DNA from 3 places in the Shewanella sp. 4_MG-2023 genome. Region 2 is predicted to be linked to each of the others. Evidence: predicted binding sites of a transcription regulator. Region 2 holds the regulator's gene; each other region holds the start of a gene.
What was found. The regulator sigma-54, encoded in region 2, starts transcription at its own class of promoters, with help from an activator protein. The targets are predictions, from matches to a motif close to GTTGGCACGNNNNTNGNNT.

Region 1: Q4546_RS17450 (YggN family protein) is a predicted target of sigma-54. The motif match lies at 8,663-8,681, and genes of this name have one in related genera.
Region 3: Q4546_RS16485 (formate/nitrite transporter family protein) is a predicted target of sigma-54. The motif match lies at 5,098-5,116, and genes of this name have one in related genera.

The regions. Positions count from the first base shown of each region.
Region 1 covers NZ_JAUORL010000041.1:11,175-21,592, forward strand. Annotated here, with positions in the region: gene Q4546_RS17415 (YggT family protein) at 1-277, shown strand, start outside; gene yggU (DUF167 family protein YggU) at 342-641, shown strand; gene Q4546_RS17425 (DUF4426 domain-containing protein) at 839-1,273, shown strand; gene rdgB (RdgB/HAM1 family non-canonical purine NTP pyrophosphatase) at 1,581-2,180, shown strand; gene hemW (radical SAM family heme chaperone HemW) at 2,186-3,337, shown strand; gene Q4546_RS17440 (DUF885 family protein) at 3,691-5,580, shown strand; gene Q4546_RS17445 (LysR family transcriptional regulator) at 6,240-7,181, opposite strand; gene Q4546_RS17450 (YggN family protein) at 7,728-8,537, opposite strand; partial or broken gene glsB (glutaminase B) at 8,936-9,849, opposite strand; gene Q4546_RS17460 (50S ribosome-binding protein YggL) at 9,858-10,184, opposite strand; gene trmB (tRNA (guanosine(46)-N7)-methyltransferase TrmB) at 10,240-10,418, opposite strand, start outside.
Region 2 covers NZ_JAUORL010000027.1:379-10,796, forward strand. Annotated here, with positions in the region: gene Q4546_RS14380 (transposase) at 331-630, opposite strand; gene mgtE (magnesium transporter) at 1,107-2,468, opposite strand; gene Q4546_RS14390 (HPr family phosphocarrier protein) at 2,667-2,939, opposite strand; gene rapZ (RNase adapter RapZ) at 2,965-3,813, opposite strand; gene ptsN (PTS IIA-like nitrogen regulatory protein PtsN) at 3,810-4,253, opposite strand; gene hpf (ribosome hibernation promoting factor) at 4,256-4,543, opposite strand; gene Q4546_RS14410 (RNA polymerase factor sigma-54) at 4,567-6,051, opposite strand; gene lptB (LPS export ABC transporter ATP-binding protein) at 6,186-6,917, opposite strand; gene lptA (lipopolysaccharide transport periplasmic protein LptA) at 6,917-7,627, opposite strand; gene lptC (LPS export ABC transporter periplasmic protein LptC) at 7,614-8,174, opposite strand; gene kdsC (3-deoxy-manno-octulosonate-8-phosphatase KdsC) at 8,171-8,737, opposite strand; gene Q4546_RS14435 (KpsF/GutQ family sugar-phosphate isomerase) at 8,739-9,716, opposite strand; gene Q4546_RS14440 (calcium/sodium antiporter) at 9,785-10,418, opposite strand, start outside.
Region 3 covers NZ_JAUORL010000035.1:33,268-43,685, reverse strand. Annotated here, with positions in the region: gene Q4546_RS16510 (hypothetical protein) at 1-353, opposite strand, end outside; gene Q4546_RS16505 (Na+/H+ antiporter NhaC family protein) at 543-1,895, opposite strand; gene Q4546_RS16500 (hypothetical protein) at 2,211-2,492, shown strand; gene Q4546_RS16495 (LysR family transcriptional regulator) at 2,742-3,626, shown strand; gene Q4546_RS16490 (cation diffusion facilitator family transporter) at 3,935-4,825, shown strand; gene Q4546_RS16485 (formate/nitrite transporter family protein) at 5,153-5,989, shown strand; gene putA (bifunctional proline dehydrogenase/L-glutamate gamma-semialdehyde dehydrogenase PutA) at 6,187-9,375, opposite strand; gene Q4546_RS16475 (TIGR04211 family SH3 domain-containing protein) at 9,685-10,254, opposite strand.

The DNA.
Region 1 (10,418 bases), on a different contig from region 2:
AATGCTTGGTGTTCTTACTGTGGTTTCAGTATTAAAAGAAGCTGGAGTATTACTGTTTTGGGTACTCATTCTGCGCGCACTGCTTAGCTGGTTTAACCAAGGTCACAACCCGATTGTGATGGTAATGGACCAACTTACTGAACCCTTTTTAGCCCCTGTACGTCGTATCCTGCCTCCTATGGGCGGTTTAGACTTATCAGTGATGTTAGTGCTGATTGCAATGAACTTTCTTAATATTTTATTGGCGCAATACATTCCATTTTGGGCTCAGGTTTAAAACTTAATGTTTTTAGTTTTAACCACCGAGCTTTATGCTTTAACCTCCGAGCGAGGTTAAGCTAATGCCTGCCATTATTCAGCAACAGCAAGATCTGTTGCTGAATCTTTATATTCAGCCTAAGGCCAGCCGCGATAAAATTATTGGCTTACATGGTGATGAAATAAAAATTGCCATTACAGCCCCACCTATCGATGGCAAAGCCAATACCCATCTGACCAAGTATTTAGCTAAAGCCTTTAAAGTGCCAAAGTCTGATGTGATACTTCTAAAAGGGCTGCAAGGCCGTCATAAGCAAGTAAAGATACTCAGTCCATCAAAGATCCCCACTGAAATTTCACAGATAATAGCCCACTGTAGCTAAGGATTGATTATTGAAATCATCCATCAAAATGATCCAATAACGGGTGATCTGGCTAAAAATTCTCTATACTTAAGTCTACATTCCAATTAATGAATCAACTCTTTAGTCGCGACGATAAACTAACCTACAGGTAAACTAACCCGCTAGGTCAATCAAGCAAGTTGTTAGCAACACAGAGTCGATCAAGGATTTAGATTATGTTTCGCACCCTTTTATGTAGCTTCATCATTTTAATGAGTACCCTATCGACTGCTCAAGCAGAACAAAAACAGACTGTTGGTAATTATGATATTCATTACATGGCACTGAGCAGCACTTTTATTACCCCCGCCATTGCCAAAACCTATGGTATTGAACGCAGCAATTACAATGGTATTGTCAATATTGCAGTGTTAGATACCAGTCAAGAAGGTAATCCCGCCGTTGCTGTTGAAATCGCTGGCGTAGCCAACAACTTACTTGATGCACGAATGGATTTAGAGTTTAAAGAAATCCGTGAAGGCGATGCTATTTATTATATCGCCCAAGTGCCATACCGAGACGATCAACAAATCAACTTTAACCTGACGATAAAGTACGGCAATAAGCTCAATACATCGTTAAAGTTCAAACAAAAATTTTATGTGGAATAAGGCTAAACAGCGGCTTATTTCAAATGATTTTGCACTTTTAACAAGCTAAACCTCAAGGTTTAGCTTTTTATTTAGTTGCGCAAACCATAGCTATTTTATCCTTTGCTGCTGTCTATCAACTCAGTGCTTAGGTATCATTAGGCCAATTTCATTGATGAAAATTTAAATAGCCAGTCAAGGCGAAAACTAAGCCTTTTTAAGGCTAGATGCCACTTATTTGATGTGAGTTTTAGTTTACTGCAAAGCCTGCTCACCCCATAAGCACTATTTAAAACATCAGCCCCCTTATTTAATAAAAAGGTATTCCATGCAACAGATTGTTTTAGCAAGCGGTAACAAAGGTAAACTAACAGAGTTTGATCAGATGCTAGCCCAATTTGATATTGAGGTTTTACCGCAAAACCAATTTAACGTTCCAGAAGTGGCTGAAACAGGCACCACCTTTATTGAAAATGCCATTATTAAAGCCCGCCACGCTGCAGAAATCACTGGTAAAGCCGCAATCGCAGATGATTCTGGTTTAGAAGTTGATGCCCTTCAAGGCGCACCGGGGATTTATTCAGCCCGTTATGGCGGCGAAGGCGCCAGCGAGCAAGACAATTACCTTAAATTACTTGCTGCATTAGCAAACAAAACACAGCGCAAAGCACGCTTTCAGTGTGTATTGGTTTATATGCGCCATGCTAAAGACCCAACCCCAATAGTTTGCCAAGCGGCATGGGAAGGCACTATAGGATTGAGCCCTCAAGGTGAGCAAGGCCATGGCTACGACCCTATCTTTATTCCACAGGGGTTTGATATTTCGGCTGCCGAGCTTTCAAGTGAGCAAAAAAACCAGTTGAGCCACCGTGGGTTAGCACTTACTTTGCTTGTAGACGCTATGAAAGCCAAAGGGATTATTAAGTAACTATCATGCAATCAGCGAAATTATCTCTGCCACCACTGAGCTTATATATCCATATCCCTTGGTGCGTTCAAAAGTGCCCATATTGTGATTTTAACTCCCATGGTCAGCATGGAGTATTACCGCAACAAGCTTATGTTGATGCACTTTTAGCCGATCTCAATCACGACCTTCACTATGTACAAGGGCGAAAACTTCACAGCATTTTTATTGGTGGCGGCACGCCATCTTTATTTGAAGCCACCCAAATACAGCGCATTCTAGCCGGTGCTGAAGCCGCCATTGGTTTTGAAGATGATATTGAAATTACCATGGAAGCCAATCCGGGTACGTTAGAGCATGATGACTTTGCCGCATATCGCGCTGCAGGGGTGACGCGCTTGTCCATTGGGGTGCAAAGTTTCTCAAAAGATAAACTCAACCTTCTTGGCCGTATCCATGATGAGGATGAAGCCGTTACCGCTGCTAATACAGCCCGTAATGCAGGTTACAACAGCTTTAACTTAGATTTAATGCACGGCTTACCGAATCAGTCATTTGATGAAGCCATGGCCGATATCGATACTGCTGCTGGGTTAATGCCACCGCATTTATCTTGGTATCAACTGACCATAGAGCCAAATACCTTATTTCACTCTAAACCGCCACAATTGCCTGACGATGAAAACTTGTGGCATATCTATGAGCAAGGACAGAAGAAGCTAGCAGCACTTGGCTATGTGCAATATGAAATATCTGCTTATGCCAAAGACGGATTTCAGTGCAAACATAATCTCAATTATTGGCAATTTGGCGATTACTTGGGGATTGGCTGCGGCGCCCATGGCAAGATTACTCAACCTGAGCTCAATAAGATTATTCGCACCGTCAAAATTAAGCATCCGAAGGGTTATCTAGCAACGTCAGATTACACCAGTGAAACTACTGAAGTGCTAGCTGAAGATCGCGCCCTTGAATATTTAATGAATCGACTCAGGTTAATGACGCCTATCCCTAAAACTGAATTTGAACTGCGCACCGGCTTACCTGTGTCAGAGCTTGATGAAGGTATTGCTAAATCAATTAAAAGAGGCTTATTAACCGAAACTGAGACCCATTGGCAATTAACCGCCAAAGGCCATATGTTTGTTAATGATATTTTGTCGCAGTTTTTAGATTAGCTACTTTATAGCTAGCTGATTTATTAAAGTTATTACTAGCCTATATAACTAGTCTACTTATTACTGGCATATTTATTACTAGCCTATTTATTACTAGCCTATATAAAAGCCTGATGGATTACCTTTATAAAACAAGGTTAATGCATTAGGCTTTTTTTGATTTCCTTTGCCCATTAAGCTTGGCGCTTTAAGCAAAGTGCCTGCAAGTCACTAAATAAATCATTTCGCATTTACCCTGTAAATTCAGCAACATTTAAGACACAATTGCTAACATTTCACGTTATACATTTATGCTTGTGTCATTTAGGATATCAATCGATCTCCTGTTCTATTACTTTGCTAACGGAAACCCTATGCGACTAACAACAAAAACGACATTAATAGCCGTTGCTTTAACCAGCTTATTATCAAACGCCGCAATCGCCCACACTGCAGGGCACCAACCTTTAACCAATACAGTAGCCTCCACTAAAACAGCCACCACCGAGTCAGAAAAAGCCAATGAGCTGTTTGAAAGTATGTTCATGGAAAATGTAATGGCTAGCCCGATTTCCCAAACCTATTTACGCATCAAAACTGATTATGACAAATGGGGTGATTTTAGTGATAAATCTGCTGACGAAGACTTAGCCAGAGCTAAAAAGCATTTAAAACAACTTGAAACTATTAATGTTGCTAAGTTAGACAAGCAAACGGCACTTAGCTACAAATTAATGAAACAAGGCTTAGAGCAGCAAATCAGCGATGATAAATGGCGTTACCATAATTACCCTGTAAACCAGATGCGTGGTAGTCATTCGTTTATTGCTACCTTCCTTATCAATCAACATCAAGTTGAAAATGTCAGTGATGCACAGGCTTACATTAGCCGTTTAAACGGTGTAAAGCATGTAACTGAGCAAGTGATCGATGCATTAAAAATTCGCGCTGATAAAAATATTATCGCGCCAAAGTTTGTCTTCCCTTATGTGATTTCAGACAGCGAAAATATTATCAAGGGTGCACCTTTTACTGATACTGAAGTTAAAAGCACCCTATGGGGTGATATTAACCGTAAAATCGAGAAGCTCGATATTACCCAAGCTCAAAAAGATGAATTATTGGCGGCAGCTAAAACAGCCTTAATTAAAAGTGTAAAACCTGGGTATGACAATTTAATCAGCTATTTACATGAATTAGAAGCCAAAGCTGATAGCCGTGATGGGGTGTGGAAGTTACCTTTAGGCGAAGATTTTTATAATACTCGTCTAAATCGTATTACGACGACTGATATGAGCTCTGAAACAATTCATCAGTTAGGTTTAGCAGAAGTTGAACGTATTCATAATGAAATGCGTGCGATCATGAAAAAAGTAAATTATACCGGCAACTTAGCCGAGTTTATGGCTTTCATGCGTGATGATGAACAATTTTATTACCCCAACACCGATGAAGGTAAAACTCGTTACATTACCGAAGCTAAAGACCTAATTGATAATATGGAGTCACGCTTAGGTGAAGTGTTTAATATTAAACCTAAAGCCGGATTAATCGTTAAACCTGTTGAAGCCTTTCGCGAAAAGTCTGCTGGTAAAGCATTCTATGATCAACCCGCACCCGATGGTTCACGCCCTGGTACTTACTACGCCAACTTGTATGACATGAAAGCAATGCCCACTTACCAAATGGAAGCCTTGGCTTATCATGAGGGGATCCCTGGGCATCACATGCAAATTGCCATTGCCCAAGAGCTGGAAGGTATTCCTAAATTTAGAAAATTCGGTGGCTATACTGCCTATATTGAAGGCTGGGGTCTTTATACTGAATACTTCCCTAAAGAAATGGGCTTGTATGCTGATCCCTACTCTGACTTTGGTCGCTTAGCGATGGAGCTATGGCGTGCTTGTCGTCTGGTTGTAGACACAGGGATCCACACTCAACAATGGACTCGTGAGCAAGGTATCCAATACTACGTAGACAACACCCCAAATGCTAAGTCTGATGCCATTAAAATGGTAGAACGCCACGTGGTGATGCCTGGCCAAGCTACTGCCTATAAAGTCGGTATGATTAAAGTGTTAGAGCTACGTGAAAACGCCAAGCTTAAATTAGGTGACAAGTTTGATATTCGTCAGTTCCATACCCTAGTACTGCAAAATGGCCCTGTACCATTAGATGTATTAGAAGCTGAAGTGGACAATTGGATTAATCAAACCAATAAACCTGAGCTATTAAGCCAATCGGCAGACTCAAATCGCGGTTAATCAACCAATCGATTAAGTTATCTAAGGCCACTTTTTAGTGGCCTTCTTTTTGGCTCGTACTAAAGCCTAAGTAATGAAATCTAAGTAATGAGCGCCACTCTATAAATTACTAAGGCAATAACAAGTTCAATAACGAGTGCATTAACAAATGCTATACCCGACAAATATATTCAATTGGCAGCTTAAAAGAGAACAAAAGTACAAAGGCGAGAGAGTAAACAAATTAAGCGGATATTATAGGGCAGAAAAAATAACCCCAGCACAATGTCTGGGGTAAACCAATTAAAACTAGGATGATGGTTTCAAAGCCGGCATTGTTCTGATTTTAAAACCTCTGCCAGCAGTGATTCAAAACTTGCGAAGTTGCTGATTTGCACAAAAAGCTGAAAAGGGGTCATTTCTCAACAAGATGCGTGACTCAAATCATTCCGAATCAACTGAAATCTATTGTATTGATTTAAGAACAGAGTTCAAGCAGCTTTTTACACTCCATTAATAACTCAGTACAGAAACAACCTGAGCGTTTTTCAACCACAAGACAATCAAGTTATTGTTTTTATTATGCAAATAAAAAAGTCGCAACTTAAGTTGCGACTTTGTTTTAAAATTCGAACAATGTTTCCAGTTTTAGTTACTGACTTAGAAACCCCATTGAATGGCTATTTACGTAATTTGTATAAATGATCAAACTTACCATCCCAATAAGGTGTAGTACCAATATGACCTTTAATAAATTCAATAAATGCACTTACTTTAGGGGCAAGGTGCTTACGTCTTGGGTAAACAGCCTGTAGTGGTAAGTTGTTGGTCAATTGCCAATCAGGTAATAACGGCACTAATGTACCTTGTTCGATTTCATCTTCAAGTAAATAACTTGCTAGGTAGGCAATACCTAAACCGCTAACCGCGGCCGATTTTAATGCTGGTGCATTATCAACCCGGAAGTTACCAGAAACACCAATTTCACAGTAATCATCAGCTTTCTTAAACTGCCACATGCTGTGCTCATGCCACTCACCTTGGTAGACTAGACAGTTATGATCAACAAGTTGTTCAGGTCGAGAAATATTGCCATGTTGGGCAATATATTCTGGCGATGCCACTAATAAGAACTGACACTTCATTAATGGTCTTGCAACCATACCTAATGGTAGCTGCTCAGACATAGTCAAAAGTAAATCTAAACCTTCACTAACCACATCGACTTTATGATCCAGTAAGCTAACTTGTAGCTCAAGCTCTGGATGTCGTGCCATAAACTCAGGTAATGCAGGAATAATATGCATGGTACCAAAAGACTGAGAAATACCGACTTTAAGTACACCACGGGTGGCATCATTTAGATTATGCACACTAGCAACGGCCTGCTCTGCATCACGTAATAACTCCTCACCTTGTATGTAAAGCAAGTTACCCGCTTCAGTTAAACTTAAACTACGTGTAGTACGTTGGATGAGTTGAACCCCAAGTTTATGTTCAAGATCAGCAACCTGAGTACTTACTTTGGACTTAGATATACTCAACCTTCTGGCAGCGGCACTGAAGCTCCCGGCTCTAGCAACATGAGTAAAAATAGCAATAGGTTCTAATAGTTCTAACATTGGAGTCGCCTTAAGCTGTTTACGACATTAAAAATATTTTTTGAGTTCCAAGTAATGTCGCTTATTACAGACAATGCTGCATAAACGCCACCTACTTTATATGGTTCTTTAAACGTTGCGCCACTCACCCAAAAAGAAATTAAATTTCGATAGTCCATTATCATGAATAGCCAACCAAAACTAAAACAACAAGTTAATTGGTTAACGCCATACAGTTTTATAGTTTTAGGAGTATACCAAAAATTGTATAAATGGCTCTATATTTATAATATACAATTTTTTTATCAGAACAAATCTACGATAAACTGTAATATTAATGACTTTTTCTCAACTTGAACGGTGGCAATTAGACAAAAAACGACTAGCTCGGCTAGCATATCTCGCTACAAAGTAGCGCAAATAACAGATAGTTAACTAGAGCTTGATTGGCGGGTGAAGTTTTTGATTGGTAATTTAAGCAGGAATGGTTTAACCAAAAAGCCCCTGCACAAGGTACAGGGGAAGGTCAGGTGCATTTTGACAATGCTAGAACTTACAAGGTTACCGCTACTCAGTATCTGATAATGTCGCTAATTCATAAGAAGATAGCTGTGGGATGGATTGACGTAATTCACTTTCAAGCACCATTAACTGCTCAAAGTTACCGCAGACTTTTTTGGCTTTAGCTTCTATGGCCTCTGATTGCTCAGAAATCTGCAATTCAACATCTTCACCGATTCTTTCCATTTTGCTTGAAAAGGCAGTCATTTTTTCATCAAAGCTTCCGCCTTCTGAAGACATCATTTCAGCCCCTAGCGCCATCATAAAACTGCCCATGGAGTTTTTAATCATTTGCTCCATTTCTTGTTCAAACTCTTCATTAAATGCTTCTTCTAACGAAGACTCTGTCGCGCCAAGATAAAACTTATCCCCTTGTTGATATGCTGCTTGGTCAACACGGCTTTGAATTCCAGCTAAAAGCTCATCCAATTTAGCCGCGGTGGCATCGCCAAAAATAGGGGTTAATGCCATGCTCACTGCATCTGTTGCCAAAATAACAGCATCATCAACTAAATCAATTACCTCTGGGATCTGTTTAGATACTTGCTCCGAATAATCAGCTAACAAAGCTGCTTGCTTATCATTTAGTGCAACTTGGTTGCCATCAATATATAACTTTCCAAGTTCGACTCGGTAAACCTCAGCGCCTTTTTCGCTAAAGGATAATTTTTGTGGCTCAACGGTAACATCATAGTTTAAGGTCACGTTGCATTGATTATCTTCAAGGGACATTTTGGCCACCGCAGGCGTCATAGCCCCTGCGGTAAAAATCAAACCAGTTAGTGCAATACTTTTAAATAAACCTTGGGTATTCATTAGCTCTATCCTTGCTGTTAATCGTTATGTAGATAATCAATGGGGCGAGTGGCTAAACTGCTCACTAAGCTACTGCCAACGTTTTGATATCTAGTTTCAATGTTAATTAGACTGATACCAAGTTATTGCACAGGCTGTGCCAAAAACATAAATAAGCTTTTTATCAATAACTTAAAGCAGATAATAACTAATAGGTTTAGCTTTTAGATTTGGATTTATATTAACTATGTGTGAAATAAGCCAAATGTTGGTAATTTTCATCATCGCTATTATATGGGTAGATTTAAGAATAGATGATTTTCAAACTCGTGGATGAGGATACTAAAAAGACAATGGATGATTTCAAGCTTAACATTTGAAAATGGGCATAAAAAACTTGCCCAGCAACATAAGCGAGTTTAAAAAATTGAGCGACCTAATGATTGTGATAAATGTTCAAGCATGCGAGTGCCTGCCAGTGAGTTGCCATTTTGATCAAGTTCAGGCGACCATACGCAAATAGACATGTCCCCAGGGATCACCGCAATAATGCCGCCGCCAACACCACTTTTACCTGGCATACCAACCCGATAAGCAAACTCACCTGCGCCATCATATAAACCAGAGGTAGCAAGCAGTGCATTTAGCTGTCTGGTTTGTACTGGGGTAACGATTTGATCCCCTGCTAGGCTTTTACCGCGATTGGCGAGATAAAACATCGCTTTTGATAAGTCAGCGCAATTCATTTTTAATGAGCAGTAATGAAAATAGCTCTTTAATACTGTATCAACATCGCCGTTAAAATTACCAAATGACTTCATTAAATAGGCAATAGAGGCATTACGGGCACTAAACTGAAATTCTGAATTAGCCACAACTTTATCAAAAAGTATGTGAGGGTTTTCGCTCAGGTTTCTAACCACTTCAAGCAAGTGATGCTTAGGTGCACCAAGGCGCGCTTGAATTAAATCTGCTATCACTATGCACCAGCATTAATAAATGGATTTCTTGGAATGCCTCGTTCAAGCTCAACTTGAACCAATGAGTTAAACGACTGACCTGAAGGCTCTTTACCTACCCTGCTCCAAAGTTCATCTTCGGAGTACAAACTTAGCGCTAAAGTAAGGCTGAATACTTTGGAGATAGATTGAATGGAAAACGGCTCAAGATAATCCCCAGCGCCAATGGTGTGACCATCTGCGCCAGTGACTGCTATTGCTATTTTGTTTGGATCTACGTCAGCCAATGCTGGAATATAATCTGCGACTTTCCCTAAACCAATAAGTGGCCGAACCTTGTCGACCACTTCATCAAGCAATATTTGCTCAGGCATTAGCTATATTAGCCCCACCAGATGTCGTACAGTGCACTAACTTCAAGTTGTGGCACTTTTTTCGCTTCCCAGAAGGCTTTAACAGCAGCAACATCTTCTTCGGTACATTTACCGATCTCTTGTGTTGCAATAATGCCTTCCCACATTTTATGACCGCCGCCATGGAAACCTAGCTTACGAGGTTCAATGACTTGTTCAATGAACTCATCAACAGCTTTATCAATATCTGCTTCAGAAATTGACTCATCAAAAGTCCAGTTGATATCAAAACCAAATTCTTGGAATTCATCAACGCGTAGTTTCTTACGTAAACGGCGAGTTCGGGTCTTAGCCATGGTTATTTCCTAGTTAGTTGATTAAATAGCTTATTTTAACAATATTTTATTATAATTATGCAATACGTTCGAACATTATGTCCCAAACGCCATGACCTAAACGATGGCCGCGGGCTTCGAACTTAGTTAGCGGGCGATGATCTGGACGTTCAACTACAGTATTGGTTGCTGATTGGTTTTTATAACCTTCAGCCACAGACATCACTTCTAACATGTGCTCGCTGTAGTTTTCCC
Region 2 (10,418 bases):
TAAGTGCACTTGGGGTGGTGCGCTTATCGAATCAAACCTGCCGGAACAGTCTTAAAATCCATTCGTTTCGTATTCACGGGCACCAATGACATCCTTTCATTAGCACCGGCCTTACACTGCCTTTTGGCATTCCTGCGACCTATTATTATTGTTAGTCCCTGTTGCAGGTTTTTAGCTTACATAGCTGCTTTATATCAGCTTTTTATGTAATAAAATTGACAAACCTGAGGGTGAACAGCTCTATATTTTACAATAGATTTGTCGCTAATTAATTGCCGATGGGGGCAGCGTTTAATTCAATCAAGTTTGTCGGAACTGTGTTAATCCCCACTAATTGCTATTAATCGATAACAGCTGCTGATTCAGCTGAGATAACTTAAGTTGTAAGTGAGCTATCTCTGACACTAAAGCGCTTTTCTGTTTAGCTTGTGTACGCTTGCGAGTGGTCACGCCCTCGGCATTAGTTTTTGATGTCATCGCGGTTTCTTTATTTTTAACCCATTGGTAAACCGTTTTTGCTGAGATGCAGTATTGCTTAGCAACATCAGAAATTAATCGATTATGTTGCTTCACTTCAGCGATCACTTGCTGCTGAAAGCTCTCGGGATAAAACTTTGTTTGTGCTGACATATTAGCTCCAAGCATTTAAAAGCGATTAACTTCGTCGGCTTAACGATAAGACTATTCTACTTCCCATAGGCTACAGCCTACATGCTTATAAAAGTGGCACTGATTACGACAAAGATTCAAACATGTGTGTAATAATTTCATCATCGACTCCTGCTGATATTCAAATTTATAAGGCTTAAATTTCTCCACTAAATTGGTCAAATTAAAAGCTACCTCTTTAGTGATACGTAACTCAATGGAATACTTGTGCCAATTATGAAATAAATATTTTACCCTTTTATTACAGTGACTTATTTTTTTAAAGTGTTAGCTCTAAAAAGTGAGCGTGAAACATCTTGGTGCAAAAGTACTATTTTGGTGCGAATCGGTTTTAATTGGTAAACAAAAGTAACCATTAAAACTCTATGGTTTTAAGGCACAAAAAAGCGGCAATAAATGCCGCTTTTTATGCTGATGAAAGAGGGGGTTTTACGGCGCTACATTAAGAAAATGGTCGCTAAGCCTAAAAAGGCGAATAAGCCAATCACATCGGTGACTGTGGTTAGTACCATACCGCCAGCCAATGCCGGATCGATATTGAGTTTTTTAAGTATGAGCGGAATACTGGCCCCCGCTAGTCCGGCAACGGTCATGTTAATGAGCATCGCGCCGCCAATGAGACCGCCCAGTGCCATATCACCTTTCCATAGCCACACTGCAAAGAAGACCAGTACCGACCACATGAGGCCATTAAGAAAACCAATGGCTAATTCTTTACCGATAAGCCAACGGGAGTTACTTTGGCCAATATGACCCAAGGCGATACCACGAATAACCAGAGCTAAGGTTTGATTGCCTGCCACACCGCCCATACTAGGGACAATAGTCATTAAAATCGCGATGGTGGCAAATTGCTCTAACGTGCCTTCAAACATATTACTTACTGATGCAGCAAGTAAGGCGGCAAACAAGTTAATGGTAAGCCATAGCGAGCGTCTGAAGGTGCTTTTCATTACGGGGCCAAAGGTATCTTCATCGTCATCCATACCCGCCATCCCCATCATTGAGTGTTCGGCGTCTTCACGAATAACATCGACCACATCATCAATGGTAATACGGCCTAATAATTTTTGCGCTTCATCTACCACTGGGGCCGAAATCCAGTCATGGCGTTCAAATAATTGCGCCACTTCATTATCAGGCATGTCCACAGGGATGCTTTCTAATTCAGGATCCATGATGCTGCGAATGGTTGAATTAGGATCACAAGTGAGTAGATCGGCAAGGCGCACCCCACCAAGCACATGATCGTTGCGATCAACCACATATAAGGTATCTGTGGTATCGGGTAAGTTGCCGCGCTGGCGCAAATAGCGTAATACCACATCAATATTAACGTCAGGACGCAAAGTGACCGTATCAGTATTCATGATACTGCCAGCGGTGTCATCAGGGTATGACAGTGCTTGTTCGACGCGATGGCGGTCTTGACTGCTCATGGATTGCAGTACTTTTTTATAAACAGCATCTGGCAAACTTCTTAAGATGTAAGCCAAGTCATCGGTATCCATCCCTGAGGTGGCTTGGGCTACTTTTTCTGGGGTCATAGCGCTGATGAGTGAATCTTTTAACTCTTCACCGAGTTCTTCTAGGATTTCACCCGCTTGCTCATGATCAATCAGTTGCCATAACACTTGACGAGTTTTCGGCGGTGATGATTCAAGAATTAATGCGACATCGGAGGCGGCCATGTCATGAAGCATATTTCTGACATGAACAAACATACCGCTACCTAATGCTTGTGTAAGCTGATTAAGACGTTGTTCGGTCAGTTCGCTGTCGATGACTTCAATACCCATTGGCTACTCCTGAAAAGACGATGATGAAATGTTAACTTAACTCACCGGAAAGAATGAAGAAATTTCTAATATCTGATGGCTTGATGCGCAATTCATAAATACGCTAATACTGCTTGGTGGTGTGTTGAGTATAGCTAATAAAATAATGGTAAAGGTGAGTCGCTGTGTTTCCTTGGAGATGTTACTGGGCGCAGGCGGTTAGCTTTCTTCGTCAAATTTATCGTTGATTAACTTGCATACGGCCTCAAGGGCTTTTTCTGCATCACGGCCTTGAGCTTCAACAGTAATGATTTTACCAATGCCACTTTCTAACATTAATAACCCCAATACACTGGCAGCACTGGCTTGTTTCTCACCTTGGATAAGGGTGATAGTTGCGTCAAACTCGGTAGCTAAAATTGCCAATTTAGTCGCCGCTCGCGCATGCAAGCCTAGCTTGTTACTGATGGTAATTTGCTTTGAATAGGCCACCGTTTTGGCTGGCGTTGTGGTTAGCTTATTCAATGCCAAGCTCTCTATGGCGGGCGCTGACTTTGTGCTTAGAGTTGTTGAAACGTTTAGCGAGCTGATCGGCAATATAAACCGAACGGTGCTGACCGCCAGTACAACCAATGGCAATGGTCAGGTAACTGCGGTTATTACGCTCTAAATGTGGCATCCAAGTGTCAAAAAGGTTTTCAATTTGCCAGATAAACTTATTCACCAAAGGCTGTCGCTCTAAGAACTCTTGCACGGGCGCATCTAGGCCTGTGTAGGGCCTTAACTCAAGCTCCCAGTGCGGATTCGGTAAAAAGCGCACATCAAACATAAAGTCTGCTTCAGCCGGCATGCCATGCTTAAAGCCAAATGACTCAAAATGTACCACTAATTCTTTATCAAAACTGCCTAGCAAGATTTGCCGAACATGATCGCTCAATTCGTAGATATTAGTTTGCGAGGTGTCGATATAGTGATCAACCATTTTGGCTATGGGTTCGAGTAACCGCCCCTCAAGCTTAATGGCTTCTTGTAACGAAATTTGATTCTTAGACAGTGGGTGTAATCGGCGGGTCTCACTAAAACGCTTCAGTAACACTTTATCGTTGGCGTTTAAAAAGAAACTGGTAATGCTGGTATCGTCAGACAGTAAAGCAATTTGCTCTTTGAGTACTTTGCCTTGCTCTTCGATATTACGCACATCGACGCTAATGGCGACAAGCTCGTTACTATCTTTAAGCTGTTCAAGCAGGCTGCCAATCAGTGGCAGTGGCAGGTTATCAACACAGTAATAACCTAAATCTTCAAGCACTCTCAGTGCGACTGATTTTCCTGAACCTGAACGTCCCGATACGATGACAAGTTTCATGCAGTAATAACCTGATAAAGTTCTGTAGCGTCATGACTCTTTCGAAGTCGTTTAAGTATCAATTTATCACTGAGTTTCTCTGCCATGCTAGATAATGTGCTTAGGTGTTGCTGGCACTGATCTGCAGGTACAAGAAGCGCAAATAAAATATCTACAGGTTGCTTGTCTATGGCATCAAAGGCGATTGGCTCTTCGCATTTGATTAAAATAGCAATGGGTTCTTCGATATTATCTAAGCGCCCATGTGGAATTGCTATGCCATTTCCTATACCTGTACTGCCCATTTTTTCACGCGCTATTAGACTTTCAAAAATAGCCTGTGAAGAAAGGGTTGGGTACTGGGCAGCCATTAAATTGCTGATTAATTCCAGTACCTTTTTCTTACTGCCCGGAGTGGCACAGGTAGTGCACGCCGGCTGCAGGATGGTACGAAGTTCCATCGTTAATGCTTAGTGAGTTTCTCTTTATGTTTAATTACCTGACGGTCTAGCTTATCTATCAGGGCGTCTATTGCCACATACATATCAGCGTTACGCGATACAGCAAACACTTCACCGCCTTTTAGGTGCAGTTTGGCTTCGGCAATCTGTTGTAGCTTTTGAACATCGAGCACAACGTGAACATTATTGATCTGTTCGAAGTGTCGTTCAAGCTTTGAAAATTTTGTTTGCACGTATTCCCGTAAAGATTGAGTTATTTCAATATGGTTTCCAGTCAGGTTAATTTGCATAGGTCATCCTCCAATAACAAAAGTTATAAGCTTTTGCGTTGGTTTGAGGGAGGGATGAGCATTGCCTCTCGATATTTGGCTATCGTACGTCGAGCAACGTTAATCCCTTGTTCAGCCAATAGTGTCGCCATTTTACTATCACTAAGAGGCTTTTTCGGGTTTTCTGCAGCTACGAGCTTTTTAATAAATGCGCGAATTGCTGTAGAAGAGCATTCTCCACCATCATCGGTACTTACATGGCTTGAGAAAAAATATTTTAGTTCAAAAAGTCCACGGGGGGTATGCATGTATTTTTGGGTCGTGACCCGTGAAATGGTCGACTCGTGCATTTCAACCGCTTCAGCAATATCATTGAGCACCATCGGCTTCATGGCTTCTTCACCGAACTCAAAGAAACCTTGCTGAAATTGTACGATACAGTTAGCCACTTTTAGTAAGGTTTCATTACGGCTATCGATGCTTTTGATAAACCATTTGGCTTCTTGTAAATGACCACGAATAAATTGGCTGTCAGCTTGGCTTGAACCGCCTTTGGCCATAGCTGCATATTGCTGATTAACGCCAATTTTAGGCATGTTATCGGGATTTAGCTCGACCACCCAGCGACCATTCTTTTTAAGTACAGTAACATCAGGAATGACGTACTCATCTTTAATGGGGGTAATTTGCAAGCCTGGACGTGGATTGAGCGTTTGAATAAATTCAATGGCTTCACGTAAATCATCTTCTTTAAGCTTGGTTTTACGCATCAGTAACCTAAAGTCACGACCGGCGATTAAATCAAGATGATCTTTAATCAGTAACTTAACATTATCTATGCAAGGAATTTCATTAGGGTATTGGCCTAATTGAATTAATAGACACTCACTTAAATCTCGCGCTGCAATGCCGACGGGATCGAAGTGTTGTACCCGTTTAAGTACAGCTTCAACTTCATCGAGTTCGATATCGTCAGTGCCTAAGGATTGCAAAATGTCTTCAACGCTCTGGGTGAGGTAACCGCGCTCATCAATGGCATCAATAATGGCGGTTGCAATCACCAAGTCATTTTCAGAAAAGGGAGTGAGGTTTTTTTGCCATTCAAGATGCTCATACAAGCCTTCACTGGTTTCGCCTTGAAACGGCATATCATTACCGCTCGATACTGCGCCAGAGCCAGAAGTCGGCGAGGCGGTATACACCTCATCCCATGTGGTATCCATAGGGAGTTCTTCAGGCATAGAATCTTTAGTGAGCGATTCAGTGGTATCAACCGTTGAGGTGTCTTTTTCTATGGTGACTTGGCTATTATCACTAAAATCGGTGTCAGTTTGCAGGGCGTTTTCTTTTACGGGCTCTTTGGCTTTAGTGAATTCGTCTTCAAGCTCTAATAGCGGGTTTGAATCAAGTGCTTGTTGAATTTCTTGCTGTAGCTCCAATGAGGAAAGTTGCAATAAGCGAATCGCTTGTTGCAACTGTGGGGTCATGGTTAAGTGTTGACCCATTTTGAGTTGGAGTGAGGCTTTCATGTACCGCTTGTCCCTAATTGAATTACATCATCGCGACGAACAGTGTGGGCGCTAGTTTATGATCCTAGAAAAATAGACTAGATTAAGGTTTGTTGTTGGCCGCGAATGCCATACTAAAAACTGAATAGTGCTAACTATAGCTTGAATTGTTCACCTAAGTATACCGACCTAACTTGCTGATTGACTAAGATCTCAGCAGGTGTTCCTTCAGCAATCAAGTTTCCGTGACTCACAATATATGCTCGCTCACACACATCAAGTGTTTCACGGACATTATGGTCGGTAATTAGCACCCCTAAACCACGGCTTTTAAGTTGTTGAATAATTTTCTTGATGTCGATTACTGAGATAGGATCTACCCCTGCAAAAGGTTCATCTAATAAAATAAACTTAGGATTTGCCGCTAATGCGCGTGCAATTTCAACTCGGCGACGCTCGCCTCCCGATAACGCCATACCTTGGCTATCACGGATATGAGTTATGTTAAATTCTTCTAATAAATGTTCCAGTTCTTCAATGCGCTGCTCATTTGATAAGCTTTTGCGAGTTTGAAGCACTGCCATTATATTATCGTGTACTGTGAGCTTACGAAAAATACTGGCTTCTTGAGGTAAGTAGCCAATGCCTTTTCGGGCGCGCAAATGCATTGGATCTGCGGTTAAATCATCTTCATCGATCAGAATGCGGCCCTTATCACTTTTGACTAGGCCTACGACCATATAAAAGGTGGTGGTTTTACCCGCGCCATTAGGGCCAAGTAAGCCAACAATTTGGCCGGTTTTTACCGTCAGGCTGACATCTTTTACTACCTGGCGACTTTTATAACTCTTAGCGAGATTTTCAGCGGTTAACGTAATTTGGGTCATTAGTCATTTTGCTCAGCTGCTGGGGCTGACAATGTCGCCTGCGCCTCAGCGTTAAGTGATTCAGTTACTTCGGGTGTTTCAGTTGAGTTCACAGCCTCTACAGCAGATAAATTGTTGTTTTCAATTATAGCTGGTGGCGTGTCATCACCGGGTTTAGCGCTGTCTGGTAAATGTGGTTGCTCATCTTTTTTCTTTTCAGAATCAATCAAGTCTGGGTGACTTTCTGGTTGAAAAATAGTGATAACCCGATCTTCACCAGTACCGGTGCTTTCAGCAATTAACTGCTGCTTTTCAATGTTGTAGCTAATTAGGTTACCAGTAACCTGGCTGCCAGCTTGGTCCAATTTAGCATTACCCGTTAAGGTTAAAATGCTAGTGGCAAGCTCATATTTAATTTCATCGGCACTGGCAGTACCAATACGGCCATCATCTAACTCTTGGGAAAATGTCGCAGGGTTACCTGTGGCAACCATGGTTTTTTGGGTGCCGCTTTCGGTGCCAAATGCGCGTAATTCGTCGGCATTAATGTTAATCGACCCTTGAGTCACATTAACTGGGCCATAGAAGATGACCTGATTGTTTTTTATGTCAGCTTTTTGGCTCACAGCTGCGACTTTAAGCTCTTGCTGTAAATCGCCTTCTTTTGCATAGGCGCTGGCAATACTGACTACACTGAGTAGTGAGGCAATCAAAAGTTTACTTTGCTTCATACGTTCCTTCTACTTGACTTAAAAGTTCAAGTTCTTGAGCATTTAAATCAGCATACAGGCCTAAACCTTGTATATTAAAATCTGACCCAGTAACAAAAATTTGTCTATCTGAGGTCAAAATCATGGTGTTCATATCGAGTGCCAACATGGTGGTTGTCAAAGATTGTAATGGCTCGTCGATGTTTATTGCATCAATAATAACATTATTTTCTAAAACTACTTTGCCTGTTTCATTATTCAGCTTGCCTAAATCTGCGCTTAATTGCCATTCGGCTTCACCATTTTCAGGATAAATAAGGTAGACAGGCTCAGTAAACATGGTTTCATTACTTTGCTGAAAGTGCTCCATGTATTTCGCTGAGACTCGGCTTTGCACTAAACCTTGCTCATTAAATTCAGTGGTGCGTAAGTCATTGGCGATAAAATCAGGGCGAGCAGGGGCAGGCAATTTACTTGCCTCCATCTGACTACGTTTAACTTGTACTTGCCAATAAAGGACTAAGGCTGCGCCAAAAAATCCGATAATAGCGAAGGTCACTCGGCTCATATACTCATTCCGTGGGCATTTTCAAACTTATCTTGGCTAAGTAATAGCAAATCGGTGAGTTCACGTAATGCGCCATTTCCGCCGTTAATGGTGGTGGTCATATGGCAATGTTGTTTAACATAAGGATGGCCATCAGCCACACAAACTGCAAGGCCAACCTGTTTCATCACAGGTAAGTCAACCATGTCATCACCAATATAGGCGACTTCATCTGGGCTAACGCCATAGGTATCTAACAGGCTTTGGTAAGGCACTAGTTTATCATCAACACCTTGATAAATATGAGTGACACCTAAAGCGGTCATTCTATTTTCCACAATGGCAGATTTACGCCCGGTTATCACAGCAACATGAATATTACTGGTTAAAATAGAGCGAATGCCATAACCATCACGGGTATGAAATGCTTTTAACTCTTCCCCTGCATTACTTAAATAAATACGGCCATCGGAAAATACCCCATCGACATCGCAAATAAGCAGCTTAATTTTTTTGGCTTTTTGCCAAACATCATCAGAGATTGGGCCGTAAAAACCTTGGTGCAGTGTTTCGTGTAATGACATGTTAAATGACTCCAGCTTTAACCATATCGAGCATGTTAAGTGCGCCGACTGGGCGTTGGTTCTCGTCTACGACAATTAAACCGTTAATACTTTTTTCTTCCATAATCTGTAATGCTTGCGCGGCTAAAATACCTGGGCTGATGGTAATGCAGTTGGTTGTCATTACATCGGCAATAGCGGTAGTACGCAGGTTCACTTCAGCATCGATGACGCGGCGTAAATCACCGTCAGTAAAGATCCCGACTAGCTTGTCTGCATTATCGATCACTGCAGTCATACCTAAACCTTTATTTGAGATCTCATATAGGGTTTCAGTAATGCAGAGCTCACTTTTCACCTGTGGAATATCAGCGCCTTTGTGCATTACATCGCTGACTTTAAGTAATAGTTTACGACCTAAAGATCCACCAGGGTGGGATAGGGCGAAATCATCACGGGTAAAGCCTTTCGCTTGCAATAATGCTACGGCCAAGGCGTCACCCATCACCAAGGTTGCGGTAGTGCTTGATGTTGGTGCTAGCCCTAATGGGCAGGCCTCTTCAGGCACTTCAATACATAAATGCAGTTTAGATAGCTTGGCCATATTGGATTCTGGTTTACCCGTAATCGCGATTACCGGGACCCCCATGCGCTGTATAACGGGCATTAAGGTGAGAATTTCACTGGCTTCACCAGAATTTGATATGGCTAAAATAATATCATTTTTTGCCAGAGCGCCTAAGTCGCCATGGCTTGCTTCGCCAGGGTGAACAAAAAATGCAGGCGTGCCTGTGCTGGCGAGTGTGGCAGAAATCTTATTGCCAATGTGGCCAGATTTGCCCATGCCCATGACAATGACTTTGCCTTTACATTCTAAAATGAGTTCACAGGCTTGGCCAAACTCGTCTGAGTCTACATATTGATAAAGGTTATCTAATGCTGCCTTTTCAATATCAATGACTTGACGACCCCATTGGCGCAATTGTGTTTGTTCTGTCATATGTATCTCTCTATTGTCCAAAGCGATTTCGGGTTACGCTTTGGTGAGTCACACATCTTTATGCCCCATTATTGTGATTGAAATAAGACAACTTGGTACGCAATAAAGACGATTAATAAAAGGGCTCCATGCCAGCGAGTAAGCTGCTTTTTAGCGCCACTCGATAATACCAGTACTGCTAATGCGGTGCTGGTTGCTAGTACCATGTAAAAATCTCGACCGCTTGCATTTATGTCGATTTCACCTGGGGCAATCAGCCCTGGAATGGCCAGCACTGCTAAAATATTAAAAATGTTTGAGCCAACAATATTACCAATCGCGAGGTCGTCTTCTTTTTTTAGGACGCCAGCGATGCATGCTGCTAGTTCCGGTAAACTGGTGCCAATGGCAATAATGGTCAAGCCGATGACCAGATCTGACAAGCCAAATGTCTTGGCAATGCCTACCGCGCCCGTCACCATCCAGTCTGCCGAGAGTGGCAATAACACCATACCAACAATGATCCAGATAATAGCATGTAATGTGGGTACATTTTTAGGGATCTCTGCGTCAGACTCATCAGCTAGGACATCTTTTTTCTTATTTCGCATCGCGCTCCAAATGAAATAGCCCATCAAGGCGAAAAATGCGATTAATAATACCCCACCTTCAACACGGGTGAGCATGCCGTCGTGAATAAGGTAGCCAGCTAATACGGTTGCC
Region 3 (10,418 bases), on a different contig from region 2:
TGCAGCAAAAAGGTGCAAATGAGATAACCGGTTGAAAACAGACGGTGTTGCTCTAAAAAGTTAATTGGAAAGATACCAATGAGTACAATTAATACGCCTAAGGTAGCGCCAGTGACGGTAATACCTCGGCTGTAGCCATCTTCAAAGACAAAGTAGCGCGCTGACATAGCCAGTATTAAACACATTCCAGCAATGACTAATGACATATTGTAAACAATGGCTAACGGTGAACTCATATAGTCACCTAAGGTATCAGCTCTAATGCTCAGTGGGTTAATACCCAAACGAGACACTTCAGCAATTAACGCCGCCCCAATGCCAAGGCCACTAATTACAGCAGTCGCTAAAGACATGAAAATAATCATTAAATGTAAATCGTAATGTTTATTAAACTGAATTGATTGGCTCATGGGTTGTTTGATATGCAAATGTTAACTTTAGACTAACACTTTTAAACCGCTCTTTTATATAAAATAAAACCTGAGTTCAACCATCATTAAGTCGGTTGTTCTCAGGTTTTATGCCGTTGGTTTGACAGTGAATTAAGCGCGTTTACGCAATATCACAATTGAAATAGCAACCACAGCTAAAATCATACAATACCAAGCGTGTGAAATAGCAGCTAATGGGCTAATGGCAAAGGTTGATGCTATCAATAGTGCTTGAGCGCCATGGGGAATTAACCCTTGAATGATACAAGCAAAAATATCTAAAACACTCGCCGCGCGCTTAGGTGCAACGCCATGCTTGCTGGCTAAGTCTTTGGCAATGTCACCGACAACCACAATCGATACCGTATTGTTAGCGACACACACATTGGTTGCTGCAACCATACCTGCCATACCTAGTTCAGCAGCGCGGGGTGATGCGTCACCTTTGGCTTTAGAGAAGCGGGCAATCAAAGATTCAATCTTCTGGCTTACAAAGGTTAAACCGCCTTGTTGTGTCATCAGCGCAGCTAAACCGCCAACAAGCATAGATAGAATGAAGATTTCTTGCATGTTGGTGAAACCAGCATAGATATCTTGACCAAATTGGACCGCACTATAATCCATAGTGAACAGGCCTGTAGCGCCAGCTAGCAGTATGCCTACGGTTAGTACCACAAACACATTAACCCCTGATACTGCTAAAAATAATATCGTTAGGTAAGGAATAACGTTAATGAAGTCAATTTCTTGGGCGGCAATGTCAGCTTGTCCCTGACCCGCAATAGCAAATAACACTAAGGCAATTGCTGATGCTGGCAGCGAGAAAATTAAGTTCTCACGGAACTTGTCTTTCATTTCACAGCCCTGAGTACGGGTTGAGGCAATGGTGGTATCAGAAATAATAGATAAGTTATCACCAAATAATGCACCAGATAATACTGCGCCAGCCATTAATGCATAATCAATTTGCGCTTGATCAGCAACGCCTAATGCAATCGGCGCTACCGCTGCAATGGTACCCATTGAGGTGCCCATCGCGGTAGCAATGAAGGCAGCAATAACAAAAAAGCCGGGTAATAATAAGTTCGATGGGATCATTGATAAGCCCAGCGCAACCGTAGCATCAACACCACCAGTCGCTTTAGCGACAGAGGCAAAGGCGCCTGCCAATAGATAAATCAGACACATAGCAATAATATTGCTGTGACCAATACCGGCAATGAAAGTATCAATGGATTGATTTAATTTTTGCTTAGACAGTAATAACGCCAAGATAATCGCCGGTAAAATCGCGATAACACTAGGTAACTGATAAAAAGCAAAGTCTACACCTTGGCTTTGAAAGTAAACCCCAGCGCCAATAAATAAGGCTAAAAAAGCAAATAGTGGCAGTAAAGCAACAAAGGAGGCTGGGCTGGTGGCCGATTTTTGTGTTTGTGTGGTCAAGTGAGTCTCTCTTATTATCTTATTCAATTCATTGATGGTATTGGTGCTGCACCAATAGGCTGCGAGTTACTTTAGCAATCCATGTTATTTCAGTTTCAATGATGATAGCTTGTGCAATGATAGTCAGCATAGGAGATCTACAAATTAGTGTCAATCTAGACGTCTAGACTTCTTTGCTTCTAGGGTTGGTTTTACTTTAATGGCACATGCTAACTGTATTTGCAGCACAATAAAGTATACATCTCATTAACCTTGAGACGGTTTGGTGGCTGTATTTTGACCTTTAACAGCCGCTGCAATATTATCGGCGTTCATTGATGCAAGAGCCCCTTGATGATGAAACCAGATAGAATGACTGCAATGCAGCAACTTATAAACCAAGTTAAAGATACCTTTCCCTTAGATGATCCTGCTTTAGCCGTATGTGGTTTTAATAGTAGCTGTATTGGCTGTCCCAAAAAACTGCTTGAAATTGTTGATAGTGAAGTGAGTTATTGGCAATCATCGCTGGACAATAATGCCACCCCGAGCTTTGGCGATTTAGAAAAATTTGCCAAGTTATGTAAAAACGTTCATCGAGGTTTAAAGCGCAACGGTTTGTTTGATAGTCAATAGTGCGAATATTGCCTGTGAGGGCTTGATGGTTATTAGGATTGTTATCAAGCTGCCTTTTACTACCTCACTTTCCTGCCTCAAACTCCCATATCCGCTGTAATTTTAGATTTCATTTTTTCCCTTAAGATGGTTAGCATTGCCTAAGCTATGTTGATAACCGATAACTGACTAGCGAAATTGATAAAGCGTACTGTTGTGGCACAAAGCAATAGGCTATCTTAGCGAGGTAGCCTCACTATAGGAATAATAATGGCACTGACACTTTCGCAAATTGAAGCTTTTTGTTTGGTCGCAGAGCTGGGCTCTGTGTCAGAAGCGGCGAGACAAACAGAACAGAATCGCACCAAAATGACCATGGCGATTAAAGCGATGGAAAAAGATCTCGATACCGCATTATTTGATCGCACCGGTAACCAAGTCACATTGTCCGAAGCAGGTAAGGCTATTTATAAAGATTGCCAAAGTATGCTGACAGCGGCGCAGCGGATCCGCCAAACCTGTCGTCAAGTTAAAGGTGAGTTTGCTGCAGAAGTATGGATTGCCCGTGACGACTCTTTACCTGACGATATTTGGTTAGAGTTGACTCATCAGCTTAATAATCACTTTCCAGCAACCTCATTTAATATTGTGCTGGCCTCCACCGGCGATCTGGCCAATTTAGTTGAAACTGAGCAAGTTAATTTTGCTTTTGGAATTGACTATGAAAGCACTGATAGTGCCATGGTGACATCACATCCTTTAGGTAAAATTCGCATGATGTCAGTGTGCCGTCATGAGCACCCCTTGGCAGCAAAACGCCGAGTGTCAGATGAAGACTTGCGCAGCGCCATGCAAGCATCAATGGTATATTTAAATGAAAAGTCCAATCCTGAATTACAGCCTTTTTCCCGTAACTATATTGGTTTTTCAAGTTTTGATTACATTCTTAGCTCCATTCAAACTGAAGATGCTTGGGGTGTAATGCCTGAGCCCTTGATTAAACATTTATTGAGGCAGCAATCCATTGCGGTGATTAAGCATACTTACGGTTTATTGCAGGAAGACTATTGCATGTTTGCAGCAAGTGGCCTTAATGAGCATCCCGCGACAAACTGGTTAGCCGATCAGTTAAATGACTATCTATTTGCTTTTTAATCTTGTGTTCATGATAAGCCCATCCTCGATGGGTCATTAAATCAAACTGTTCAACTGGTCCATTTCAATAACCAGCTATCACCTTTGTATTAGCTTATTCGTGTTATTTCGGATTCATGCCAAGCACTCACTGTCAATATAATTGACAGATGGTTACTAAACTAAGTCATTGAATAGCCTTGCTATAATAATATTACTATCAAAATAACCTCACAGACGTTGAGTTTGTCATTGCTGATTTAATACAGAATGCCAAACTGTACTCAATTACCTATACGGGTAAATGATTAATTTTATGAGGAATTCATATGTGTGTGCCATCTCAAGCAATAGAGCAAAAAGTGTTGATACTGTCTTCAGTATTTGCGCTGATGTTTGCTGTAGGCGGCTTGGCGGTTGGGCTGATATTGGGTTCCTTAGTCATAGCCTTTGATGGTTTATACTCGTTAATTAGTTTGCTGTTAACTATTTTGTCACTGCTCGCCGCTAAGCTTATCCATTCCCCGAAAGATAAGCGTTTTCCCAATGGTAAGGCGATGTTTGAACCTATTGTTATTGCGATCAAAGGTTTAGTGATTATGAGTCTAGTGATTTATTCACTGTTTGGGGCAATCGATAGTTTAATACAAGGTGTCAAGCCGTTAGACATTGGTGTCGCGAGTGTTTTCGGGCTGATAAATACCCTTGGTTGTGGTTTTGCTTGGTGGAAAATAACCCAAATGAGCCGCGAGTCGCACTCAGGGTTAATTGAAGCAGAAACTAAGCAGTGGCAGATGGATACTTTGCTCAGCATGGCTATTACGCTGGGGTTTGTTATCGCATGGGGCTTAACGCAAACTTCGCTGGCTCAATATGCAGGTTATGCCGATCCACTCATGATGATATTAATTTCAGCTTACTTTTTGAAAGTTCCTTTTTCTATGGTGAGTCAAGCGGTCAAAGAGTTATTGCAAATGGCACCACAACAAGAACTGATTGCAGAAGTATCCAAAGGCATGAAAGAAGTTGATAGCCAAGAAACCCTGCATTTAGGCAGTGTCGTCAAAGTGGGAAATGAGCTTAGAATTGATATCAATGTCGTACCTAGTGAAGAGTCAATTATAAAGACCGGTGATATCAAAGTATTTCAGCAAAATCTCAAGCAAAAGTTATCAGCGCTGCCATACAAGTTAGAGCTTAAAATGAATATTGCCATTTAACCATTTAACCATTTAGTCATCAAGCTATTGCTAGTCACTACAATAACCATATTCGATTATTGGTACCATTTGAGTCTTAACGAAGACTCACTTATCCGCCGCAACAACCACTAACTTGCTCATTACGCTTCATTTAGCGAGACAAACTTGATGCTAAATACGGCCTTTCAATAATGGCTTTTTTGCGCTATCTAGGTGCAGCTTGCACTACTTACAACCATTTTTTAAAAATCTAATTAGATTATGGCGTTGATTTATAAGCATTTATCAACCTTGGTATGAAGTTGGCTTATTAGCAGTCAACTACATAACTATAGGGAATGCACTATGTCATATATCGAGCCAAAGGAGTTTGCTACCAAGATGGTAGATGCTGGGGAGCAAAAAATCTTCATGTCGACACGAGATACATTAGTTAGGGCATTTATGGCTGGCGCGATACTGGGACTTGCCGCTTTTTTTGCCATTACCGTTATCGTGAAAACAGGTAGCTTGTTAGTCGGATCATTATTATTCCCGGTTGGGTTTATTATGTTGTATCTGATGAAGTTTGATTTGCTGACAGGTGTATTTACCTTAGTGCCTTTAGCTGTCCTTAACAAGCGACCGGGATGTACCTGGGAGCAACTTTTTAGGAATTGGGGGTTAGTGTTTGTGGGGAATTTTGCCGGCGCGTTAACCGTGGCATTTTTTGCATCCTATATCCTGACTTATGGTTACAACACTGACGGTGGAGTATTAGCGGCTAAAGTGAGCTCAATTGGTGAGTCACGTACGTTAGGGTATCAAGAGCATGGCGTGGCAGGCTGGTTTACTATTTTTATTCGCGGCATGTTGTGTAACTGGATGGTGTCTATGGGAGTGGTAGGCGCTATGATCTCAACCTCAGTGAGCGGCAAAATGGCTGCAATGTGGATGCCTGTGATGCTGTTCTTCTTTATGGGTTTTGAGCATTCAATCGTTAATATGTTCCTATTTCCATTTTCAATGATCATGGGCGGTGACTTTACTGTTAGCGACTACCTATTGTGGAATGAAATCCCAACGGCATTAGGTAATTTAGTCGGCGGCTTTTTACTCGTGGGCTTACCTTTGTACTTAACCCATGTTAAGACAAGCCCTGAGCGTAAAACTGCTGCTGAAAAAGAAAGCTTAGCTTTATAAGCAGTGCTAAGGCCTATCCTTGTCTCGATTGGGCTTTGTTATGGCGATTCAAGTGATACCTGCTTACTTAATGGTAAGCCGTTGATGGTTTTATCGGTAAATACTATTAGCTTGAACACTATTAACCTAAATAAAATAGCTTGAACAAAAAATGCCCGCAGCTGCGGGCATTTTTATGGTTTCAAACCTGCTAATTATTAGTCTTCAGCATCACCAAGGGACAATAACGTCGCGTTACCGCCAATGGCAGTAATATTGTTGGTGCGGGTTTTTTCAGTAATAAAACGAGTAAGGTAGTGTGGTCCGCCTGCTTTGGGGCCAGTACCTGATAAACCTTGACCGCCAAAAGGCTGTACACCCACTACTGCGCCAATTTGGTTACGATTAATATAGACGTTACCCACATCAACCTTGTCTGCAAGATTTAACGCATGGCCTTCATTGCGGCTATGAATTCCTAAAGTAAGACCAAAGCCGGTGCTGTTTATCTCGTCAATAACCGCGGCTAAATTAGCGGCTTTATAACGAATAACGTGCAAAATTGGCCCGAAATGTTCTTTCTCAAGCACTTTAATTGAATCAATTTCTACCGCTGTTGGCGACACAAAGTGGCCATTATCAGTGCCTGCGGGTAAGTCGATTTTCTTAATTAACTTACCAACTTGCGAGATATGATCAATATGGGCATTTAGGTTCGCTTTTGCAGTGGCATCAATCACAGGGCCAACGTCAGTTTGAACAAAGCTTGGGTTACCAATACTGAGTTCTTCCATTGCGCCTTGCATTACATCTAACACGCGATCGGCAATATCTTCTTGTAAGAACAGCACTCGCAATGCCGAGCAGCGCTGGCCTGCACTGGTAAATGACGATGAAACCACATCTGCAACCACTTGTTCTGCTTGTGAGGTCGAGTCAACTATCATCGCATTTTGACCGCCAGTTTCAGCGATGAGCGGAATGATAGCACCTTCACGATTAGCTAATGTGCGGTTAATCAATTTAGCAGTGCCGGTTGAACCAGTAAAGCACACACCGCCAATACGTTCATCAGCGGTGATCGCTGCGCCAACAGTAGCGCCAGTGCCTGGTAAGAACTGCAGTACATCGACAGGAATGCCTGCTTCATGAGCTAATTGCACTGCGCGGTAACCTACTAATGAAGTTTGCTCAGCGGGTTTGGCAATCACGGTATTACCAGCAGCTAGCGCCGCAGTAACTTGGCCCAAGAAAATCGCTAATGGGAAGTTCCAAGGGCTAATACAAACAAAGGTGCCGCGGCCTTGAATGAATAGTTCATTTAATTCACCCGTCGGCCCAGGAAGCAAAGTTGGCGCCGCCATCATTTTCTTGGCTTGAATAGCATAGTAGCGACAAAAATCTACTGCTTCACGGACTTCATCAATGCCATCTTGTAAGCTTTTACCTGCTTCACGAGTACAAAGGGCAATCAGCTCTTCGCGGTTCTCTTCAAGTAAGTCAGCCAGTTTTTGCAGTGCAGATGCACGCTGTTCAACGGGGGTATGACTCCAACGATGAAAAGCGCCATGGGCAGAACTTAATGCAGCTTCAATTGCCTGATTATTGGCAAAAGCTACTTGTCCCACCGTTTTAGTGGTGTCAAATGGGCTGAGTACATTTTTGGTTTCGCCGCTTAAGGTCTCGCCATTGACTAATGGCCCAGCAGTCCATTGGGTATCGTTAAATTGGTCAACGCCGGCAAAAAATGGCGCAGACTCAGAAATGATGTTCATGTTTAATCCTTTAGAGTTTTTACGTTCTATACCAAAAATATCTTCCGGCAGAACAATTTTATTATTAGCTAAAGTTTTATAAGCTTTTAAAGTGGTTAATGGATGCACCACTAAGCTTTCTATAGGGGTTTTCGGGTCCACTAATTTGTGAACAAACGAGGTGTTAGCGCCGTTTTCTAATAGGCGCCTTACCAGATAAGGCAGTAGATCTTTATGGGCACCAATAGGCGCGTAGATACGCACGGATTTTGCGCCACTTTCAGCCAGCATAGTGTCGTAGAGCTCTTCACCCATGCCATGTAGGCGCTGGAACTCATAGTGACGATTCGCGCCCATCGCACTGATACTGGCAACTGTTTGGGCATTATGGGTGGCAAATTGCGGGTATATGGCGCCTGTAGTGGCGTCAGAGAGTAAATAACGAGCACAGGCTAAATATGATACGTCCGTGCCGGCTTTGCGAGTGTAAAGTGGGTAGCCACCGTCGCCAGCTTGCTGAGCCCATTTTAACTCACTGTCCCAATAAGCGCCTTTTACTAGTCTCACTGGAATTTCATCGCCTTGCTCGCGGGATAACTTAGTTAACCAACATAATACCGGCAGGGCACGTTTTGAGTAGGCTTGAACCACAATCCCCAGTAAGCCCCAACCTTGAGTTTCGTTGGCGTTATATAGCTTCTGGAATAACTTGAGTGATAATTCAAGGCGATCCATTTCTTCGGCATCGATTGAAATACCGATGTTGAGCTCGCGCGCTTGCACGATGAGTTTAATGACAGTGTCATATAATTCACTGAGTACACGTGATTCATTGGCGACTTCATAGCGTGGATGCAGCGCCGATAATTTGATTGAGATTGTGGGGCGAGGAGCGCTTGATAGATCGTATTCTTGTGCGCCTAATTCAGCAATCGCATGGCTATATTCAGTGTAATACTTATGTGCATCTTTAGCGGTTAACGCGGCTTCACCGAGCATATCATAGCTGTGGGTGTAACCTTGCTGGCGCTTAGCAACACTGTTTTTAAGGGCCTCTTTAACCGTTTGTCCCAACACAAACTGTTTACCCATAATCTTCATCGCGGCATTCATTGCTTGACGAATAACAGGCTCACCAACACGATTAACTAAACGGTTTAGCAAGTTACTAGGTTTGCCGTCGATGTTTTTATCTAACTTAACGATTTTACCTGTGAGCATCAAGCCCCAAGTGGATGCGTTAACTAACACTGAATCACTTTTACTTAAGTGCGCATCCCACTTAGCGCCAGAGAGCTTATCTTCGATTAAGGCATCTGCAGTAGCGGCATCAGGGATACGCAATAATGCTTCAGCAAGACACATCAAGATAATGCCTTCTTGAGTTTCTAAGCTGTATTGCTGCAAGAAAGCATCAATGCCAATCATTAGGCCTTTCTTTTCAAATTGGCGCACTTTCAAGACCAGTTGATGGGCTTTATCAGTGATTTGCTTAATTTCAGTATCAGACGATGGCACTAATTTAATAAGCTCAGATAAATACAGTTCTTCATCAACGATGTAATTATTAGTTATGGCTGAGAATAGCTCATCTAAGCTAGCATTATTGTAATGACCGTTTAGGACTTCACTGGCATTGAACATAATTTTCATTCCGTCTTGAGCTGTTTACTAACTTTGTAAACAAGATGTTTATTATGATGTTTTTTATTTTGTATACAATGTACGAAATCGAGGCGAGTATACGATTAAAATGTGATGTTGAGCAAGATTTAGTGTCAGTTGTGATGATGAAATATAGCCTAGGTGTTTTTTATACCTCTTGCAGGCAAAATAACGACTTTTTTGAGGGGGTAAATGTTGTGCTTTTGTTGCCAGCGTAAGCTCAAAAAGCAGAAACAAAAAAGCCAATGCAATGGCATTGGCTTTTCAGGTAAGATAAGTCGCGTAATTGAGCTAGGACTACATCCAGCGGCTGTTCTTCTTACGTTGTGGTCTTGGTAGATAGACTAGGAAAATACCGATTAAGGCGCCTAATCCAGCAATTAATGCGCCTTGTTGCCACATTCTTGATTGAGCATTATCTTGAATCGCATTCAATTCTTTAATCGCATGGTCGCGCTGTTGAGATGCGCTAGCAAGCTCTGATTCTAGAGATAAAATCTGTTGGTTAGCTGCTGTTAGCTGTTGGGTTACAGACTCAGAGCTTTGATCTAGCTGCGCTAAAGTTTGCTTAGCTTTAGCGAGTTCTGCTTCAACAATTGGCAAACGGTTTCTAAGGCCGGTGCCTTTTTTAACTAACTCAGAAATCACCCAACCTTCACGGTTTTTATGATCACGAATTTTACTGTAATCGTTTTGGCTTTCGTTTAATAAGGTAACTGATTGGCCTGCTTCGATGGTGCCTAAAATACGGTATTGAGTCCCTGGACCACTATGCATGTAAATATCGACATCATCGGTAATGAAATGCGTCGCTTGTTGCGCCATTAAGCCATTTGAGAGCAGTAGTAATACTACCATTGTGAACATTCTTAACACGTTATTTTTCCATACCATTAGAACTACCCGTCATGCTATTTATTTAGCGACTTGATTGCAAGGAAGAACGCAAAAGTCTTATTCAAATAAGCGATATTACTGATTAATCTAATGGGATTATGCGTAAAACGTTATGCTTTGGCTAAATGAAGCGA